DNA from 2 places in the Fictibacillus sp. 23RED33 genome. Region 2 is predicted to be linked to the other one. Evidence: riboswitches for the same ligand, from Rfam matches in the RefSeq annotation. Region 2 holds a riboswitch; the other holds the start of a gene.

Region 1 (5,202 bases), on a different contig from region 2:
TTTGTTGCAGAATGGACAACAATATCCGCTCCATGTTCGATCGGGCGACAAAGGTAAGGCGTAGCCAACGTATTATCTACAATAAGAGGAACTCCTGCGTCATGTGCGATGTCAGCAATCGCTTGAATATCGGCTACATCAATTTTTGGATTCCCGATGGTCTCAATGTATACGGCTTTTGTTTTTTCTGTAATAGCATCTTTAAACGATTGAAGATTATCAATTTCAGCAAATTGTGTATGGATGCCGAGCTTGGGGAGAGTGACAGAGAACAGGTTATACGTTCCACCATATAGAGAGGTAGAAGCGACGATTTCATCACCAGAGCCAGCGATATTGAATATAGCATTTGTAATGGCTGCCTGACCGGAAGCAAGAGCAAGAGCACCAACACCGCCTTCAAGTTTTGCGATGGTCTGTTCAAACGCATCTTGCGTTGGATTCATCAAACGCGTATATATGTTTCCGAACTCTTTGAGGGCAAATAAGTTCGCTGCGTGCTCTGTTGAATTGAACTGATAGGAAGTGGTCTGGTAGATCGGAACAGCACGAGCTCCTGTAGTCGGATCAACTTTTTGACCTTCATGTAAAGAAATCGTTTCAAACCCATACTGTCTTTTTGCATTTTGATCAGTCATTTTCAAATCTCTCCTCAACGTCATTTTTTTGTATCCAATCGCATTCAGTTTCAACTTATCCCAGAAAAAAAGACCTCTTCCAAAAGAAGAGGTCCCGATGATTTCACCCGATCGAAGTCTCATCTTTCAGAACATTAATTGTTCTGCTGAAATTAGCACCATGCGTTTCCGCTGGTTGCCGGGCATCATAGGGTCAGTCCCTCAGCCTCTCTGGATAAGAAGATTTGAATATTGAATTAAGATTTATAATACATAGGTCATTATCAATAGTCAACTGAATTTTTTAAAAATTTCGGATTTTTATTTTCCGGATTACTTTTAACTGCATAAATAACTCCAACTGCCCAAAAAGCAGCAAGAACAAAGTAGATTGGTAACAACATGTTATGTGAAACCCCTAGTGTATGAAGAAGGGTGCGGGTATTGGTGATAATAATCAATCCACCAACAAGTACTCCGAGTATGTGAGAGGGAATGAGTCGCACTAGCCATGCAGCAATAGGAGCCGCAATCACTCCTCCTAGCATCAATGCACCGACCCATAGCCATTCAACTTGTTCCCAGCCGAGTGCGATGAAGAATCCGACTGATGCAGATACTGCTACAGCAAATTCACTTGTATCTACAGAACCGATCACCTTCCTAGTTTTCATGTCTTGTTTTGCCATTAGGACTGGAGTGGTGACCGGGCCCCAGCCTCCTCCACCTGTAGCATCTAAGAAACCTGCTAATAATCCAAGTGGAATAAGTTGTTTCTTTGTAAAGGGTTTACCATTTGCTGTTGCTTTCTTTTCTCCAAGTTTAAACAAAAAACGATATAAGATATATATACCGAGGAGAATTAGAAATATTGAGATATACGGCTTTATTAAATCGCCAGGCAGATTACTTAAAAAACAAGCACCTACAAATGCGCCGATCGAACCCGGCAGAATTAAGCGAGTAACGACTTGGCGATCAACGTTTCCAAACTTAATATGAGAAGCGCCGGATGCCGCAGTGGTAACGACTTCAGCAAGATGTACGGACGCAGATGCAGCTGCAGGAGCAATTCCAGCTACTAACAGCAAAGATGTAGATGTAACTCCATAAGCCATACCGAGTGATCCATCAATTAACTGTGCAAAAAGACCAATTAGAGCTAATACAATCAACTTTTTCATACTTTTCCTCCTCAAAATAAAAAGGCCCTTAACAAGTGATGTTAAGAGCCTTCGGTTTTCCGATCAGCGATACGGATTAAATTTTAGTTAATACTATATGATTCAAAAACATAAAAAGTCAACTGTTTGTTTAAATTTTTTGTAAAAATAGAAAAATGAAAAAATAGGTCTTGATATCATTTTCAGATATGTTATGATTTTATAAAATTTAAACTCTTATCCAGAGTGGTGAAGGGAACTGGCCCGATGAAACCCGGCAACCTGCGATTGTAAGGTGCTAACTCCAGCAGAATGTATTTACATTTTGGAAGATAAGGTAATATGTTTACCTCCACTATCTTTCCGAAATGGGAAGGTTTTTTTGTTTTTTGGCTTTTGTTGCTCTTGAAAGTGGTTGATATCCGTTCCAGGATGCTCGCTTTCCGGGGGGCGTGCGGTGAGCCACCTCGACACTTTGTGTCCTTAGGTGTCTCACCTGTCCCGCTGATCCCCCAGGAGTCTCGCACCTTGCACTCCAATCAACTTTTCAATGAAGCCAAAACATAAATCAACAAAAAACAACAACTTTTTAAGAAGAGCCTTTGAAAAGATATGAATGTTAGAAAGGGAGGCAGTGGAGTGGCGAACGAAAATAGTGCAAACGATTTTCTTCCTCAGCTTCAACAAATGCTGAGCAGTATTAAATTTGGATCAATCACTTTAGTCGTTCAAGATGGAAAAGTGATTCAGCTTGAAAAGAACGAGAAGGTAAGAATTAAATAGTTCGCTGACTAGAAAACTAGAGGCGGTTTTAACGAATGGGCAAAGCCCTAAAAACGTTAAAGCCGCTTTTTTTATGGCGAAAAGGAGGTAGCAGATTGCTAACGTACGAAACATGGGACGAAAAAACCCGTGATTTTGATAGTGAAAACCCCACAAAAGGCGCGCTGCATGCTTTGAAGTGGGCTTATGAAACGTATGAAGATGATCTGGTTTATGCGTGTAGCTTCGGAATTGAAGGAAGCGTCTTAGTGGATCTTGTTCATCAAATAAAGCGTGATGCTCAAATTGTTTTCCTTGATACCCATCTGCATTTTCTAGAAACGTATAAAGTGATTGAAGAAGCGAAGAAAAGATATCCATCTCTTCGCATCAAATTGAAAACACCGGCTTTATCTCTTGAAGAACAGGCGAGTAAGCACGGTGAAGAGCTTTGGAAATTAAATCCTAATCAATGCTGCACGATTCGAAAAGTGATTCCTTTAGAAGAAGAACTAAACGGAGTAACAGCCTGGCTTTCAGGTCTACGCCGTGAACAGTCACCTACCCGCCAGAACACGCAATTTGTTAATCGGGATGGGCGATTTAAAAGCATCAAGATTTGTCCGCTCATTCATTGGACGTGGAAGGATATATGGCGGTATGCACATAAACATGACTTGCCGTATAACAAACTACACGACAATGGGTATCCAAGTATAGGCTGCGAGCCATGTACACAGGCAGCTGTTAACGCAGACGACCTTCGTGCCGGTCGATGGTCAGGTACAGAAAAACGAGAATGCGGGCTTCACGAGAATAAATAGAGAAATACTAGGAGGAGAGAGGCATTATGAGTACGATTCAACCACATGGAGGGCAATTAATCACTCGGTTCAAGCCTGAAACACCACATTACAACCTTAAAAAAGAAATTATTCTTGATGCAACTGCACTCAGCGATCTTGAATTGATTGCGATTGGAGCTTATAGTCCTTTAACAGGATTTTTAAACCAAAAAGATTATCAATCCGTTGTCCACGATATAAGGCTCAGCGATGGAACGGTTTGGAGCTTGCCCATCACGTTACCGGTAGATTCTGATACAGCATCAACACTTATAAGAGGTGAAGAAGTTCGTTTAACATACGATGGTGTAACCTACGGGATTCTTAAAGTAGGTGATGTTTATACTCCTGTTAAACAAATTGAAGCAGAGCGAGTTTATAAGACATCCGACCAAAATCATCCAGGAGTTAAGAAGCTGTTCGAACGACATTCTGTTTATGTAGGTGGCGAGATTACACTAGTTCGACGTATTAAGAAAAATTTGTTTCAAGAGTATCATCTCGATCCGAGTGAAACGAGAAAACGATTTAACGAATTAGGTTGGAGCACCATAGTAGGTTTTCAAACGAGAAATCCCGTTCACCGTGCTCATGAATATATTCAAAAAGCTGCACTTGAAATTGTAGACGGTCTTTTCTTAAACCCACTCGTTGGTGAAACAAAGTCTGATGATATACCAGCTGATGTTCGAATGGAAAGCTATCATGTTCTTCTAAAAAACTATTATCCTATTGACCGCGTGTTTCTTGCTGTATTTCCTGCAGCGATGCGATATGCAGGTCCTCGTGAAGCCATTTTTCATGCGATCGTCAGAAAAAATTACGGCTGCACACACTTTATCGTAGGTCGCGATCATGCTGGAGTAGGAAATTATTACGGAACGTATGAAGCACAAGAGATCTTTTCACAGTTTACAGAAGATGAGATCGGCATCCAAACGTTGTTTTTCGAACATAGCTTTTATTGCAATAAATGCGAAGGTATGGCTTCTTCGAAAACATGTCCACACCCAACGGAAGAACATGTCATCTTATCTGGAACTAAGGTAAGAGAGCTTCTTCGTAATGGAGAACTTCCACCTAGTACGTTCAGCCGAAAAGAAGTAGTAGAGGTATTAATAAATGGACTAAATCGAAATGATGCAAATCATAGAATAGGAGATTCAAATGAGCAAACCGCACAATATCATTTGGCACGATAGTTCAATTTCAAAAGAAGCTAGGCGAAAACAAAACAACCATTCAAGTTTTGTACTTTGGTTTACAGGTCTCTCAGGTTCTGGCAAATCAACTATCGCCAATGCGCTCGCAAAAGAACTTTACGAGAGAAACATTCGAAACTATGTATTGGATGGAGATAACATTCGTAATGGATTAAACCGCGATCTTTCATTCTCTGATGAAGATCGAAGTGAAAACATTCGACGCATTTCTGAAGTATCAAAGCTTTTTGTAGATAACGGAACAGTCGTACTTACAGCTTTTATCTCTCCCTTTATACAAGATCGGGAAATGGCGAAAAGAATCGTTTCAGAAGAGGAATTTATAGAAATTTTTGTTTCATGTCCGATTGAAGAATGTGAAAAAAGAGATCCAAAAGGTTTATATAGCAAAGCAAGAAAAGGTGAAATTCCTGACTTTACTGGAATTGATTCACCTTATGAAGAACCGATTTCACCAGATTTCACCATATATACTAACGAACAAAGCGTTTCTGAGATTGTAGAGAGCATCTTAAATCTTCTGGAAAAAAGGAAGCTGATTTAACTAAATAAAAAGGAGAATGAGAGAATGGCATATCAAAAGACGTGGGCA
Region 2 (5,202 bases):
GCTTGTGTTTCAATCGGACCGGGAACCGTAGACTGATAAATATAACGTTGTTCAGTCGGAATGTTTGCGAATGCGCTTTCCGGTATACCGAAATTTGCTGAAAGCACCTCTTTCGGTGTATGTGCAAACCAATCTGAAATAGAGAATGTGCTCAGATCGGAGAAATTTCCATCATCGAATACGAGTAAAAACTCACAACCTTCTTCAAGTCCTTGAATCGAATGCGGAATGCCGGGAGGGAAGTACCAAAGATCACCTTCACCTACATCGGCGATGAAATTTCTGCCGTTTTGGTCAACCGAGGTAATTCGAGCACGGCCTAATATCATATAAGCCCATTCCGCTTCTTGATGCCAATGAAGCTCCCTTACACCACCTGGGGTCAGACGCATGTTTACTCCAGCAAGCGTCTTTGCGACAGGAAGCTCACGAACCGTAATCTCTCTCGACCAGCCTCCAAAATTTAATTGCATATGTGTATCAGAATAGGAAAACCGTAAATTTGGGACAGTTCCTGCATCTGTTGCAGGTGAAACTAACATATCCGGATTTTGTATATCACGCATAATGTCGCGAGGTCCTAAATCGGTCGCGCCCGCACCATCACTGCGAATCGGCTGAGGAATCTGCATTGGTCTTCGTTGCTTGTGCTCTTTTTTGTCGTTATCCATGTGATGAGCTCCTCTCTATAAGAAGGTTCAATCGTCATCTCTGTATTCATATGGAGAGGACATCTTATACATGCAGATTACTTGAGGAGGATCTTAACAAAGAAAAAACACCTAATAAGCTTGCCGCAGCTTATAGGTGTTTCGTATGTGTGAAAATATCGTCTTGGTGGCTTTTAATGCGCTTTAATTGTGCCACGATAATGATGCTGATGATCACGAGCAAGAACCAGGAGCTGATCTTACCAATATGCACGAGTGACCAAGAGGCTTCTTGATTGGGATACTGCCAGGCTCCGAGAAACGTTGTAATGTTTTCAGCGATCCAGATAAAAAATCCGATCAACAAAAACGAAAGAAGGATCGGCATTTTATAAACACGTTCGTTGATCGTATAATGAACAACAGTCTTATAAAAGATAGGAAATAAGAGCAGGATTAGAATCCATCTGGCATCAAACAAATAATGATGAGTAAAAAAGTTAAAATAAATCAGTACGCATATCCCAAAAGAAAAGAGGGGATTCGGCCAGCCCTTAATCTGAAGGTCTAACCTCCGCCAGCTTTGGCAAATATAGCTCGCAACACTTGCATACATAAAACCGCTGTAAAGAGGTACACCGTAGATCTTAGAATAAGCCTCTTCAGGATAGCTCCAAGACCCCATGTGAACTTTAAATAGCTCTAGAGCAAGTCCAATCAAGTGAAAGACACAGATGACTTTAAGTTCATCTATCGTTTCAAGTTTCGTTACGATCATGGCAACTTGTGTAAGGAGACAAAGAAGGAGTATGAAATCGTATCGAGGGATGAACGGAATGCTGACGAATTTTGAAAGAGCTAACGCACCAAAGATGATGACTGGAAAGATGCAAGAAAGTGCTTGTAAATAAGTGAATGTAAGAAGCGCTCTCAAATTAAACCACCCTTTTATGAGTTGATATGGAAATATATTGTATCCATAATAACCTATGGTGATCTAAATCTCATCATATAAAAAAATGTTTAGTTTAACATGAATCTGTCAGTTGACTTCTTTTACTTAAGCGCTGCATCCGCTAACGAATAAACGATCGCATCATCTGTTGGTGGATTATGAAGGCCGGCTCTTACATCTCGAAAATGCCGCTGAAGCGGATTTTGTACAGAAAGACTACGAGCCCCAACGATTCTCATCGCGAGATCAACGACCTTGTTCGCACTATTTGTTACAGAATGTTTAACGGCAGCGAGTTCTGTACCTAGATTTTGACGTTGTTCAGGGTGGTTTACCCATTTTTCAGCAACGGCATGAAGGATCGTTCTTGCTTGGAATAGCTCAAGTTCTATCTTACCAATCTTTCTTCTCACCTCTGGTACGTCTGAGATCGGTCCTGATAAAGTGTTAGGGCTATACTCTGACGCAAATTCAATCGCGTAATTCCGCGCTGCTCTTGCGATACCTAGGTACACAGCAGGCACCTGAAGATACCAGCCTTTAGGTATGAGGTTCTTCCCATCCTCTACGCCTAGAAGATTTTCTTTTCGTACATAAACGTCTTTCAAAAGAAGGTCATCACTTTTTGTTCCTCTCATCGAGATGCTGTCCCATGTTTCTTTTACAAAAACCCCTTTATCACGGTGATTCACTAAGAAAAATCCTTTATGATTGGTTTCTGAGATGGTAGCTGTAATGACTGAGTAATCAAGTGCTTCTGCCATAGAAGTAAAAGCTTTACTTCCGTTGATCAGCCATCCATCTGCTTTCTTGTCTGCAGTTGTAGTAGGAATACCGCCTCGAGACGGACTTCCCGTCGCACGCTCTGTTTGTGCCAAGTTAATGAGTGCTTTCTGTTCAACAACTTTTCGGCTGAGATCAGCGAATGCATCTCCGTTCCAGTGACGATTTTCAGCCGCATCTAAAAGAGTACCGAGATGCCAGCCAAGAGAAAGAGCAGTAGGAGCATCTCCCTCGGCTAAATGCTCTTGAATGGTTAAGAATTCAACTAGATTTAATCCTTTACCACCAAATTCTTTTGGGATGGTAAGAGAAAGAAAATCATGATTCTTTAAATCTTGAAAGTTCTCATAAGGAAAAATGCCTTCTTGATCTACATAATCTGCGCGTTTCTTAAACGCTTCTTTCAGTGCTAGAGCAGTATTAATCGCTTCTTCAAAATGATCTATCTCAGTGGCTTTTCTCAAAGGTAAGCTCATAGTTCCCTCCTAAATTTTTTTCAGTAAGGTTTTAGTAGATTGGTTTTGTTATTAGACATCTTAGATAGGTTGATTGGAGCGCAAGGTGCGAGACTCCTGTGGGACAAGCGGTCAGGTGAGACCCTTAAGGGCGCGAAGCGGCAAGGGGCTCACCGATTGCCCCACGGAAAGCGAGCACCTGGAGCGAAAATCATACGCTCACAAGTACAGCGAAGGACACCAAAAATAAAAAAGCCCTCTTTCAAAGACGAAAGAGGACGTAGATTCCATATGCTAACACGCTCTCTCATCTATCAGACATTCAAAAAACATCTGCTGGAAATAGCACCTTTCTTTATAAAAAGCGGTTGCTGCAGGATCGTAGGACCAGTTCCTCCCCTGACTCTTGATAAGATACATTATTTAATTATTAGTCATCACTATAGAGGATAAAGCAAACCACTGTCAACTAAAAACTGATTGTTAAGAAAATTATTTTATTTCTCTAAATTCCATTGACAGTCTATTTTTATTCCTGTATATTTCGTTACTAAATTGAATAATATCGATTCCTTATCGAGAGAGGTGGAGGGACTGGCCCTTTGAAGCCTCGGCAACAACTATTTTTAGGATTGTGCCAATTCCAGCAGGCGAAAGCTTGAAAGATAAGAGGAGATCTATATACGTATGTTTTATTTCGCGTATTTTTTCAACCTCTTCTCATCGCTGAAGAGGTTTTTTTATTTTCTCTTGGAGCGGGTACAAAAAAATCGGATGGAGGAAATTATTTTGGGTAAAGAAATTTTGTTAAACGCGTTTGAGATGACAAGTGCCATGCACAATTCTCATGGTCTTTGGAAGCATCCGGAGAACAAGAGACATAGAAGCTATAAAGATCTGAATTACTGGATCGACTATGCGAAGCTTTTAGAAAGAGGAAAGTTTGACGCTGTATTTTTTGCGGATGTGTTAGGGATTTATGACGTTTATAAACAAAGTAAAGCTCCTTCTATTCGTGATGGGCTTCAAGTTCCATTAAACGATCCGGCACTTCTCGTGTCGGCCATGGCAAGCGTAACAGAGAACCTGTCTTTTGCTGTGACGGTGAGCACAACCTATGAGCAGCCATTTGGCAACGCACGTCGTTTTTCTACGCTAGATCACCTAACGAATGGGCGAATCGCATGGAATGTAGTCACTTCTTACTTGCCGAACGCAGCGAGGAATTTTGGATTGCAGAATATGATCAAGCACGATGAACGGTATAACATCGCGGATGAATATCTGGATGTTTCGTATAAGCTTTGGGAGAGCAGCTGGGAAGATGGAGCAGTTGTAGAAGATGTTGAAAACAATAAATTAGTGGATCCCGGTAAGGTACATGAGATCAATCATGAGGGGCAATACTTCAGCGTTGAAGGACCTCACTTGAGCGAGCCTTCTTTCCAGCGGACACCTGTGATCTACCAAGCGGGAACGTCTGAGCGTGGACGAGACTTTGCGGCCAAGCATGCTGAATGTATTTTTGTAGGTGGTCCAACGCCAGAGAGAATTCGATTTTATGCTGACGATATCCGTAAGCTCGCTGCAAAACAAGGCCGAAATCCAGAAAACATTAAGATCTTTTCTTTTTTAAACGTGGTGGTAGGAAGAACGACAGAGGAAGCCGAGGAAAAATTCAATGAGTATGCAAGTGTTTGGAGTGCCGATGCTGCAAAAGCTCAATATGGAGCAAGTGGATATGATATCGCGGAATATGAAGATTTAGATCCGGAACTTCCATTCTCGTACAATAAATCAACAGAAGGCGGACATTATAAGGCCGCTACCCTCACTACGGATGCTCCTAAACCGTTAACAGTAGGAGAGGTATTGAATCGCTTCGAGTCACCTGACAAAGGTAGTTTTATAGTCGGCAATCCAGAAGAGGTAGCGGATGGGATACAAAAGCAGTTTGAAGAGTCTGGGGTGGATGGTTTCAACCTTAATCACCTCGTAACACCAGGAGACTTAGAAGCTTTCGTGGAGCTTGTTGTACCTGTTCTTCAAGAAAGAGGACTCTATAAAAAAGAGTACAACAGTGGCACGCTTCGTGAGAAACTATTCTCACCCGGACAGCCGCTGCTGCCAAACGATCATCCTGCAGCTAGATTTAGACCGGTGCTAACGGAAAGTAAATAAATAGAGAGTGAGTGAGGAGAGAAAACATATGAAACGATTTAACATATTTCTTACAGCAGCTTTATTAATCGGCGTTTTAGCGGGATGTGGCGCTTCGGGTGAAAAAGAAAGTAAAGAGATCACGCTCGGCGCAACCGTGCCTTACAGCGACATGCTTGAAAAAGGCGTGAAGCCATAC

Evidence for each region. Region 2 has a riboswitch for S-adenosylmethionine ahead of IHV09_RS17800 (acyl-CoA dehydrogenase family protein). Riboswitches for the same ligand answer to the same signal wherever they lie in the genome.
Region 1: it holds a riboswitch for S-adenosylmethionine, as region 2 does, so the genes downstream of both, IHV09_RS22370 (YezD family protein) here and IHV09_RS17800 (acyl-CoA dehydrogenase family protein) in region 2, are expected to answer to the same signal.

What each region holds. Positions count from the first base shown of each region.
Region 1 covers NZ_JACZDX010000001.1:1,415,097-1,420,298, reverse strand. Annotated here, with positions in the region: gene IHV09_RS07335 (homocysteine synthase) at 1-638, opposite strand, end outside; SAM riboswitch class I at 755-859, opposite strand; gene IHV09_RS07330 (sulfite exporter TauE/SafE family protein) at 902-1,801, opposite strand; SAM riboswitch class I at 2,015-2,119, shown strand; gene IHV09_RS22370 (YezD family protein) at 2,420-2,563, shown strand; gene IHV09_RS07320 (phosphoadenylyl-sulfate reductase) at 2,659-3,366, shown strand; gene sat (sulfate adenylyltransferase) at 3,393-4,589, shown strand; gene cysC (adenylyl-sulfate kinase) at 4,555-5,154, shown strand; gene IHV09_RS07305 (nitrite/sulfite reductase) at 5,179-5,202, shown strand, end outside.
Region 2 covers NZ_JACZDX010000006.1:145,646-150,847, reverse strand. Annotated here, with positions in the region: gene IHV09_RS17810 (oxalate decarboxylase family bicupin) at 1-671, opposite strand, end outside; gene IHV09_RS17805 (DUF817 domain-containing protein) at 802-1,584, opposite strand; gene IHV09_RS17800 (acyl-CoA dehydrogenase family protein) at 1,707-2,864, opposite strand; SAM riboswitch class I at 3,148-3,259, opposite strand; SAM riboswitch class I at 3,414-3,515, shown strand; gene IHV09_RS17795 (LLM class flavin-dependent oxidoreductase) at 3,633-5,024, shown strand; gene IHV09_RS17790 (MetQ/NlpA family ABC transporter substrate-binding protein) at 5,053-5,202, shown strand, end outside.